One region of the Streptomyces sp. NPDC002935 genome, then DNA from elsewhere that is predicted to be linked to it. Evidence: riboswitches for the same ligand, from Rfam matches in the RefSeq annotation. Region 1 holds a riboswitch; the other holds the start of a gene.

Region 1 (5,003 bases):
GGAGGTCGACCTCCTCGACGGTCCAGGTGTTCTTGATGGCGTCCCGGTAGCGCTCATAGAAGTCCGGGTAGCGCATGGGACGCAGGGTGAGTTCGAAGCCCGGGTCGAGGAGGTTCTTCTCGGACGCGGCCTTCTCGGTGTTCGTGGCGCTCATTACTGGCAGGCCTCGCAGGACTCGGGGTTTTCCAGGGAGCAGGCGACGGCGTCGGGATCGGCCACCTGCTGCACGGGGATGGTCTTCTCGGGCTGCGCCTGGGCCGCGCGGGCGATGCGTGTCGCCGGGCGGGAGCGCAGGTAGTACGTCGTCTTCAGGCCCGACTTCCAGGCGTAGGAATACATCGAGGAGAGCTTGCCGATGGTCGGCGTCTCCAGGAACAGGTTCAGGGACTGCGCCTGGTCCAGGAACGGGGTCCGGGCGGCGGCCATGTCGATCAGGCCGCGCTGCGGGATCTCCCACGCCGTGCGGTACAGGTCGCGGACGTCCTGCGGGACCCAGGTGAAGCCCTGCACCGAGCCGCTGGACTCGCGCAGCGCCTCACGGGTCTGCGCGTCCCACACGCCGAGCTTCTTCAGCTCGGCCACCAGGTAGGAGTTGACCTGGAGGAACTCGCCGGAGAGCGTCTCGCGCTTGAACAGGTTCGACACCTGCGGCTCGATGCACTCGTAGACGCCCGCGATGGACGCGATGGTGGCGGTGGGCGCGATCGCGAGCAGCAGCGAGTTGCGCATGCCGACCGCCGCGATCCGCTGCCGCAGGGCCGCCCAGCGCTCCGGCCAGTTCAGCTCGACGTCGAAGTGGTCCGGGTGCAGCACGCCACGGGCGGTACGGGTCTTCTCCCAGGCGGGGAGCGGGCCGATGGGGGTCCCCCCTGCACCGGAGCCTGTCGAAGGTGCTTGGGGGCGCTCGGCGAGGTCCGCGGAGGCCTCGTACGCGGCGAGCATGATGCGCTCGGCGATCCGGGTGGACAGCGCGCGGGCCTCGGGCGAGTCGAAGGGCAGCCGCAGCTTGAAGAAGACGTCCTGGAGACCCATCGCGCCCAGGCCCACCGGACGCCACTTGGCGTTGGAGCGGCGCGCCTGCTCGGTCGGGTAGAAGTTGATGTCGACGACACGGTCGAGGAAGGTGACCGCGGTGCGCACGGTCTCGTCGAGCCGCTCCCAGTCGATGTCCTGGCCGACCACGAACGCGCCCAGGTTGACCGAGCCCAGGTTGCAGACCGCCGTCTCCCCGTCGTCCGTGACCTCCAGGATCTCGGTGCACAGGTTCGAGGAGTGGACGGTGTGGCCCGGCTCCGCCGTCTGGTTGGCGGTGCGGTTGGCGGCGTCCTTGAAGGTCATCCAGCCGTTGCCGGTCTGCGCGAGGGTGCGCATCATCCGGCCGTACAGATCGCGGGCCGGGATGGTCTTCTTGGCGAGACCCGCCTCCTCGGCCTTGCGGTACGCGGCGTCGAACGCGTCGCCCCACAGGTCGACCAGTTCCGGCACGTCGGAGGGGGAGAAGAGGGACCAGACGCCGTCCTCGTTCACCCGCCGCATGAACTCGTCCGGGATCCAGTGCGCGAGGTTCAGGTTGTGCGTACGCCGGGCGTCCTCACCGGTGTTGTCGCGCAGCTCCAGGAACTCCTCGATGTCGGAGTGCCAGGTCTCCAGGTAGACCGCGGCCGCGCCCTTGCGCCGGCCGCCCTGGTTCACGGCGGCGACCGAGGCGTCGAGTGTCTTGAGGAACGGGACGATGCCGTTGGAGTGCCCGTTGGTGCCCCGGATCAGTGAACCGCGCGAGCGGATGCGGGAGTAGGACAGGCCGATGCCGCCCGCGTGCTTCGACAGGCGCGCCACCTGGTGGTAGCGGTCGTAGATGGAGTCCAGCTCGTCCAGCGGGGAGTCGAGGAGGTAGCAGGACGACATCTGCGGGTGCCGCGTACCGGAGTTGAACAGCGTGGGGGAGGAGGGGAGGTAGTCGAGGCGGCTCATGAGCCGGTAGAGCGCGGCGACTTCGTCCACGGAGCGGGCCGTGTCGTCCTCGGCGAGGCCGGACGCCACCCGGAGCATGAAGTGCTGGGGCGTCTCGACGACCGACCGGGTGATCGGGTGCCGGAGCAGATAGCGGCTGTGCAGGGTGCGCAGCCCGAAGTAGCCGAAGCGGTCGTCGCCCTCGACGTCGATCAGCGCGTCGAGGCGGGCGCTGTGCAGCCGGACGAACGCGGCCGTGCGGTCGGCGATCAGGCCCTCGCGGTGGCCGACGGCGACCGACTCGGAGAAGGTCGTGACGCCCTGGGAGGCGGCCTCGGCGGCGATGCCGATCGTGAGCAGGCGGGCGGCCAGCCGGGAGTAGACGGGGTCCTCGGAGATGAGACCGGCGGCCGCCTCGGTGGCCAGTTCGCGCAGCTCGGCCTCGTCGGCGCGGGCGGACCGGCCGCGCAGCGCCGCGGCGGCGACCCGGCCGGGGTCGGCGTCGGTGAGGTCGGCGGTGAGGTCCGTCAGGGTCCGCAACAACACGGCTCCGGGACCGTCGGTCTCCACCGGGGCCTGCTGCGCGGTCACTGAAGCCGGATCGGCTGGCGCGATGGTCACGTGGGGCTCTCCCTCGCTCGGCACGGGGCCTTGCGGGAAGGAGCGGGGCACACGGGAGCGCTTCTGGGCAGCAGCGCACCGCGTCCACCGGCCCAATTCCACGAGGCCCGGACGTCGTCGGCACCCGGGCCGGACGGCCGGGGCGCGCTGTCGGCAGGTCCTCGGACTGACGCGAGTGCGGGCACGTGGGTACGCGAACACACACAAGTACACCGTTGCGGGACAGTTCCGGATTCGCACCGGATTCCCCTGCGGTGACAGCGACCATGAGCATACATCTTGTGTCGGGCTTCGGGAGTGCCCCCACATGTTGTGTCCGGAGGGTGTCGGGGAGCGCTACGGAGTGTGGTGGAGCGTCAACTCGTAGGTGAGCGGCCGGAGGTCGTCGGGCCGAGCGCGAGGGCCCCGCCGTGCCCGCCCGGCACGGCGACGGGCCGCCGGTTCCCGCCCGGCGGCCCGTCGTACGGCGCTGTCGCTTCCTTCGCAATCAGTGGCTAGTGGCTCGCGTCCGCGGTGGCCGGCGGGAGCTCCGTCTCGACCCCCGGGTCTCCCGCGTCGGCCGTGTAGTCCCCGGGCGACGTCTGGTCGATGCCGTCCGGGGCCTTGAACGCCCTGAGGGCGAAGGTGAGGACGACGGCCACGGCCACGTTCAGGACGAACGCCGTCAGGCCGATGTAGCCGATCTCGCCGATGCCGGGGATCTCCTTCGAGCTGCCGCCGAAGTGCTTCTGGGTCGGCGAGGCCACCCCGTAGGCGGCGATCGTGCCGTAGAGCATGCCGACCGCCCAGCCGCCCAGCAGTGCCCAGCGGTGGAACCAGCGGGTGAACAGCCCGCCGACCAGCGCCGGGAAGGTCTGCAGGATCCAGATGCCGCCGAGCAACTGGAAGTTGATCGCGACGGTCTTGTCCATGGTCAGGACGAACACCAGCGCACCGACCTTCACCAGGAGCGAGACCAGCTTGGAGACCTGGGTCTCCTGCCGCGGGGTCGCGTCCGGCTTGATGAAGTCCTTGTAGATGTTGCGGGTGAAGAGGTTCGCGGCCGCGATGGACATGATGGCCGCCGGGACGAGCGCTCCGATGCCGATAGCGGCGAAGGCCACGCCCGCGAACCAGTCGGGGAACATGTTCTCGAAGAGCTGGGGGATGGCGAGCTGGCCGTTCTGCACCTTCACACCGGCCGCGATCGCCATGAACCCGAGCAGGGCGAGCAGGCCCAGCATCAGCGAGTACAGCGGCAGGATCGTGGTGTTGCGGCGGATCACCTCGCGGCTGCGGCTGGACAGCGTCGCGGTGATCGAGTGCGGATACATGAACAGCGCCAGCGCCGAGCCGAGCGCGAGGGTGGCGTACGTCCACTGGCCCGCCTCGGCGGGGACGATCCCGCCGGCGCCCGCGGCCGTGTACTTGTCGCTCGCCGCCTTGAAGATCTCGTCGAAGCCGCCCAGCTTGATCGGGATGTAGATGATGGCCACCGCGATCACGATGTAGATCAGGGTGTCCTTCACGAACGCGATCAGGGCGGGGGCCCGCAGGCCCGAGGAGTAGGTGTACGCGGCCAGCACACCGAAGGCGATGAGGAGCGGGAGGTCCTTGACGAACCAGTTGGTGCTGTCGCCGCCGCCCACGCCCATCACGTCGAGGACGGCCTGGATGCCGACCAGTTGGAGCGCGATGTACGGCATGGTGGCCAGGATGCCGGTGACGGCCACGGCGAGGGACAGGCCCTTGGAACCGAAGCGGCCGCGCACGAAGTCCGAGGTCGTCACATAGCCGTGCTTGTGGGAGACCGACCAGAGGCGGGGCAGGAACGTGAAGATAAGCGGGTAGACCAGGATCGTGTACGGCACGGCGAAGAAGCCGGCGGCGCCCGCCGCGTAGATCGCCGCGGGTACGGCGACGAAGGTGTACGCGGTGTAGAGGTCGCCGCCGAGCAGGAACCAGGTCACCCAGGTGCCGAAGGACCGTCCGCCCAGGCCCCATTCGTCGAGGCTGTGTTCGTTGTCGGCCCGGCGCCAGCGTGCGGCCAGGAAGCCCATGACCGTGACGGCCAGGAAGAAGAAGACGAAGACGCCGAGGGCGACGCCGTTCACACCGTCGTTCATGCTCCGGCACCTCCCTCGGCGGAGGCGGAGGCCGAGGCGGCGGCGCGGGCGCGCTGGTCACGCCGCCACAGCTGGTACGCGGTCACGGTCAGTACCGTGGACAGGGGCACCCACAGCAACTGGTACCAGTAGAAGAACGGGATGCCGATGAAGGCCGGGTCGGTCTTCGTGTAGGAGCCGACCCACAGCATCGCCACGAAGGGCGCGAGCAGGCAGAGGGCGATCACCACACGGACCGGTGTCACCACCGGTGGTTTCACTTCGGGCAGGTCTGACATGGGTCGGCTCCGTCCCCTCATCGATCACCTGAGCAACGCGCAGGCAATC
Region 2 (5,003 bases), on a different contig from region 1:
TGCACATCGTGGGCGTCTCGTCGCTGGCCGCCGGGCATCTCACCCTCGTACCGGCGCTGCGCGAGGAGCTGGCCGCGGAGGGCCGCGAGGACATCATGATCGTGGTCGGCGGGGTGATCCCGCCGCAGGACGTGCCGACGTTGCTGGAGATGGGCGCGGCGGCCGTCTTCCCGCCCGGGACGGTGATCCCGGACGCGGCGTACGACCTCGTCCAGCGGCTCTCCACCGGTCTCGGGCACGCCCTGTGATCGAACTCGACACCTATGTCAAGGGTGTGCTCGACGGGAAGCGGGCGCTCGTGGCCCGCGCCATCACGCTCGTCGAGTCCACCCGGCCCCAGCACCGGGCGCTGGCGCAGGAGTTGCTGACCGAGCTGCTCCCGCACAGCGGGAAGGCGCGGCGGATCGGCATCAGCGGGGTGCCGGGCGTGGGCAAGTCGACGTTCATCGACGCGTTCGGCACGATGCTGACCTCGCTCGGGTACCGCGTCGCGGTGCTCGCCGTCGACCCGTCCTCCAGCCGTACGGGCGGCTCGATCCTGGGCGACAAGACCCGTATGGAGCGGCTGGCCGTTGACCCGGCCGCCTTCATCCGCCCCTCCCCCACCGCCGGAACGCTCGGCGGGGTCGCCAAGGCGACCCGCGAGTCGATCGTGGTGATGGAGGCGGCGGGCTACGACGTGGTGCTGGTGGAGACGGTCGGTGTCGGCCAGTCGGAGACGGCCGTCGCGAACATGGTCGACTCCTTCCTCCTGTTGACGCTGGCCCGCACCGGGGACCAGCTTCAGGGCATCAAGAAGGGCGTCCTGGAGCTGGCCGACGTGATCGCCGTCAACAAGGCGGACGGCCCGCACACGCGTGACGCGCAGTCCGCCGCGCGTGAACTGGCCGGCGCCCTGCGGCTGATGCACGGCAAGGACGCCGCCTGGACGCCTCCGGTGCTGAGTTGCAGCGCCCGCGAGTCGGCCGGTCTGGACACCGTCTGGGACCGCCTGGAACAGCATCGCACCCTGCTCGACTCGACCGGCCGTCTCGCCGACAAGCGCCGTGACCAGCAGGTGGACTGGACCTGGACGATGGTCCGCGACGAACTCCTCGGCCGTCTGCACGCCGACCAGGCCGTACGGGCGCTCGCACCCGACCTCGAACGACAGGTGCGGGAGGGCGGGTTGACGGCGACGCTCGCGGCGGAGCGGATTCTGAAGGTGTTCGGCGGCGCGGGTTCCTGAACCGCTCGGGCGGTGGCGGGGTGACACCCTGCCACCGTTCAGGCCCGGTCATTCCGCCACCGAATACGGGATGAAGGTGCCGGTGTCCTGGTCGATCCGCACATGTCGCCCCCTTCCGGCGTGCCACCCCGTAGGCTGGCCGGTGCAGTTGGTTCGCCCCGTCCGCCAGACGGGATGCGTCGTAAGAGGGAACCCGGTGGAAATCCGGGACTGCCCCGCAGCGGTGAGTGGGAACGACCGCCGTCAAACGCACTGGGCCCGATGAACGGGGTCTGGGAAGCGACGGCCAGTAGGTGTCTCGTACGACCTCGGTACGACGAGCCGTGTCCACGAGTCCGAAGACCTGCCGACTGCCCGCGTACAACCGACTCGTGCGCGGACATCCCGGTGACCTCGTGGGCGGTCGGCGTACAGATCGGCGGACGACCGCGCTGAACGGCGCGGGGTTGCCTCCGTCCGGTTCGTCACCCCTTCGCGCTCTCGTCCCGGTGCCGGGATCTCAGGGATTCATCTCGCGAAGGAGATCTCCGTGACCACCAAGCCCGCAGCCGCGGCAGCACGGGCCACCGTGTACGGCTACCCCCGTCAGGGCCCGAACCGGGAACTGAAGAAGGCGATCGAGGGCTACTGGAAGGGCCGTGTCACCGCCGACGCCCTGCGCGCCACCGCCGCGGAACTGCGTCGCGGGAACTGGCAGTCGCTGGCCGACGCCGGTATCGACGAGGTGCCGACGGGTGCCTTCTCCACGTACGACCACGTCCTCGACGCCACCGTCATGGTCGGTGCGATTCCCGCCCGCCACCGCGCCGCTGTCGAAGTGGACGCCCTGGACGGCTACTTCGCCATGGCGCGTGGCACCCAGAACGTGGCACCGCTGGAGATGACGAAGTGGTTCGACACGAACTACCACTACCTGGTGCCCGAACTGGGCCCGGACACCGTCTTCACGGCCGACTCCACCCAGCAGGTAGCCGAGTTGGAGGAGGCACTCGCCCTTGAGTTGAGCGCCCGCCCGGTGCTGGTCGGTCCGGTCACCTATCTCCTGCTGGCCAAGCCCGCCCCGGGCGCGCCGGCGGACTTCGACCCGCTCACCCTCCTCGACCGGCTGCTGCCGGTGTACACCGAAGTCCTCGCCGACCTGCGCGCGGCGGGCGCGGAGTGGGCGCAGTTGGACGAGCCCGCGCTCGTCCAGGACCGCAGCCCGGCCCAACTGAACGCCGCCGCACGGGCCTACCGCGAGCTGGGTGGTCTCCGCGACCGGCCGAAGCTCCTGGTCGCCTCGTACTTCGACCGGCTCGGCGACGCGCTGCCGGTACTGGCCAAGGCTCCGGTCGAGGGACTCGCCCTGGACTTCACCGGGGCGGCCGGCGCCAACCTGGACGCCCTGGCCGCCGTGGGCGGACTGCCGGGCAAGCGCCTGGTCGCGGGTGTGGTCGACGGCCGTAACATCTGGGTGAACGACCTGGAGAAGTCCCTGGCCACCCTCGGCACCCTGCTCGGGCTGGCCGACCGGGTCGACGTGTCGGCCTCCTGCTCCCTACTCCACGTGCCCCTCGACTCCGCCCCGGAGCGGGACATCGAGCCGCAGATCCTGCGCTGGCTCGCCTTCGCCCGTCAGAAGACGGCCGAGGTCGTCTCCCTGGCCAAGGGGCTCACCCAGGGCACCGGCAGCATCTCGGCCGAACTCGCCGCCAACCGCGCCGACCTGGCCTCTCGGGCGAACTCGCCGATCACGCACGACCCGGCCGTCCGGGCCCGCGCCGCCGCCGTCACGGAGGCCGACGGCCGCCGGTCCCAGCCGTACGGCGAGCGCGTAGCGGCCCAGCGCGCCCACCTCGGTCTCCCGCTGCTGCCGACCACCACCATCGGCTCCTTCCCGCAGACCGGCGAACTGCGCACCGCGCGCGCCGATCTCCGCGCGGGCCGGATCGGCACGGTCGGCTACGAGGAGCGCATCAAGGCCGAGATCCAGGAGGTGATCGCCTTCCAGGACAAGACCGGTCTGGACGTCCTGGTGCACGGCGAGGCCGAACGCAACGACATGGTCCAGTACTTCGCCGAGCAGCTCACCGGTTACCTGGCGACGCGGTACGGCTGGGTGCAGTCCTACGGCACCCGCTATGTCCGCCCGCCGATCCTGGTCGGCGACATCTCCCGCCCCGAGCCGATGACGGTGCGCTGGACGACGTACGCCCAGTCGCTGACCGATCGCCCGGTCAAGGGCATGCTCACCGGGCCGGTCACCATGCTCGCCTGGTCCTTCGTCCGCGACGACCAGCCCCTCGGTGACACCGCCCGCCAGGTCGCCCTGGCCCTGCGGGACGAGGTGAACGACCTGGAGGCGGCCGGGAGTTCGGTGATCCAGGTCGACGAACCCGCGCTGCGCGAGACACTCCCGCTGCGCACGGCCGACCGACCGGCGTACCTGGCGTGGGCCACGGAGGCGTTCCGGCTCAGCACGAGCGGAGTCCGCCCGGACACGCAGATCCACACGCACATGTGCTACGCCGAGTTCGGGGACATCGTCCAGGCCATCGACGATCTCGACGCCGACGTCATCAGCCTGGAGGCGGCCCGCTCCCGCATGCAGGTCGCGCGGGAACTCGCCGCGCACGGCTACCCGCGCGAGGCGGGACCCGGCGTGTACGACATCCACTCCCCGCGCGTTCCGAGCACCCAGGAGGCCGCCGAACTCCTGCGGGCCGGGCTGAAGGCCATCCCCGCCGAACGGCTGTGGGTGAATCCCGACTGCGGCTTGAAGACCCGCGGCTGGCCCGAGACCCGCGCCTCACTGGAGAACCTCGTCGCCGCCGCCCACACCGTCCGCGGGGAACTCTCGGGGTCCTGACACGGTGGAGGTCCGCACAACGCGAGAGGGGCCCCCGGATGGTTCCGAGGGCCCCTCTGGTGTCCCGCAGGATTCAGTTCGCGGCCGGAACCGAGCGCCCGGACGGGACTGTCGCGGGCTTGGGATTGAGCATCCGCTCGGCCAACTCGCCGAAGACCAGGCCGAATCCGACCCACAGTGTGGTCTGGATGGCCAGGGCGGAGAGCCGGAAGCGCCAGAGAAGGGTGGCGGGGAAGTCCCGCGGCACCTCGTTGATCACGGGCAGGAACTCGTAGGCCAGGCCGATCACGACGGCGAAGGCGGCCAACGCGGCGACCGTCGCGTACCAAGTGCCGAGCCTGGGCGCCAGGCGCTTGCCGAGGATGGTGGCGCCGATCGCCAGGAGCACGCTGAGCACCATCATCAGGAAGTACAGCGTGGTCCGCTTGCCGATGGTGTCGGGGTCGCCGACCGACGGCGGATTGGCCGGGTACTTCAGGAACGGCACGACGTACACGGCGAGCAGTGCGGTCCCGGACAGCAGGAGCGCGGTCGCGCGCGGGCCGAAGCGGCCCACACGGCCGAGCGCGAAGCAGTAGGCGAGCGCCGCGATACCGCCGAAGGCGATTCCGTAGATGAGGACACCGGTGGCCAGGCCGGCGGTGGACTGGAGGCTGCGGGAGACGAGTTCGACCTCGTGCTCGTGCCCGGAGGCATGAGCCTCCTCGAAGCCGATCGCACTGTCGACGCTCGGCTCACCGAGGAAGTAGGCGACGACCAGGGCGACTACACCCGCGCCGAGACCGGCGAGCATGCCTCGCACGAGCAGGTTTCTTACCGTTGCGGAGTTCATGAGTGTGCGCTGTCCCTCGCGTCAGTGGCAGGGGAAACCGAGCAGGTGGCGGGCATCGTGCACCCACTCGTGGACGTCCTCGCCGGAGACGACGG

The links. Region 1 has a riboswitch for cobalamin ahead of ABZX90_RS15385 (ribonucleoside-diphosphate reductase subunit alpha). Riboswitches for the same ligand answer to the same signal wherever they lie in the genome.
Region 2: it holds a riboswitch for cobalamin, as region 1 does, so the genes downstream of both, metE (5-methyltetrahydropteroyltriglutamate--homocysteine S-methyltransferase) here and ABZX90_RS15385 (ribonucleoside-diphosphate reductase subunit alpha) in region 1, are expected to answer to the same signal.

Annotation. Positions count from the first base shown of each region.
Region 1 covers NZ_JBEXNW010000010.1:1,371-6,373, reverse strand. Annotated here, with positions in the region: gene ABZX90_RS15390 (ribonucleotide-diphosphate reductase subunit beta) at 1-154, opposite strand, end outside; gene ABZX90_RS15385 (ribonucleoside-diphosphate reductase subunit alpha) at 154-2,571, opposite strand; cobalamin riboswitch at 2,706-2,855, opposite strand; gene mctP (monocarboxylate uptake permease MctP) at 3,066-4,676, opposite strand; gene ABZX90_RS15375 (DUF3311 domain-containing protein) at 4,673-4,954, opposite strand.
Region 2 covers NZ_JBEXNW010000011.1:157,478-162,480, forward strand. Annotated here, with positions in the region: gene scpA (methylmalonyl-CoA mutase) at 1-248, shown strand, start outside; gene meaB (methylmalonyl Co-A mutase-associated GTPase MeaB) at 245-1,228, shown strand; cobalamin riboswitch at 1,361-1,594, shown strand; gene metE (5-methyltetrahydropteroyltriglutamate--homocysteine S-methyltransferase) at 1,758-4,076, shown strand; gene ABZX90_RS17385 (CbtA family protein) at 4,150-4,908, opposite strand; gene ABZX90_RS17390 (CbtB-domain containing protein) at 4,930-5,003, opposite strand, start outside.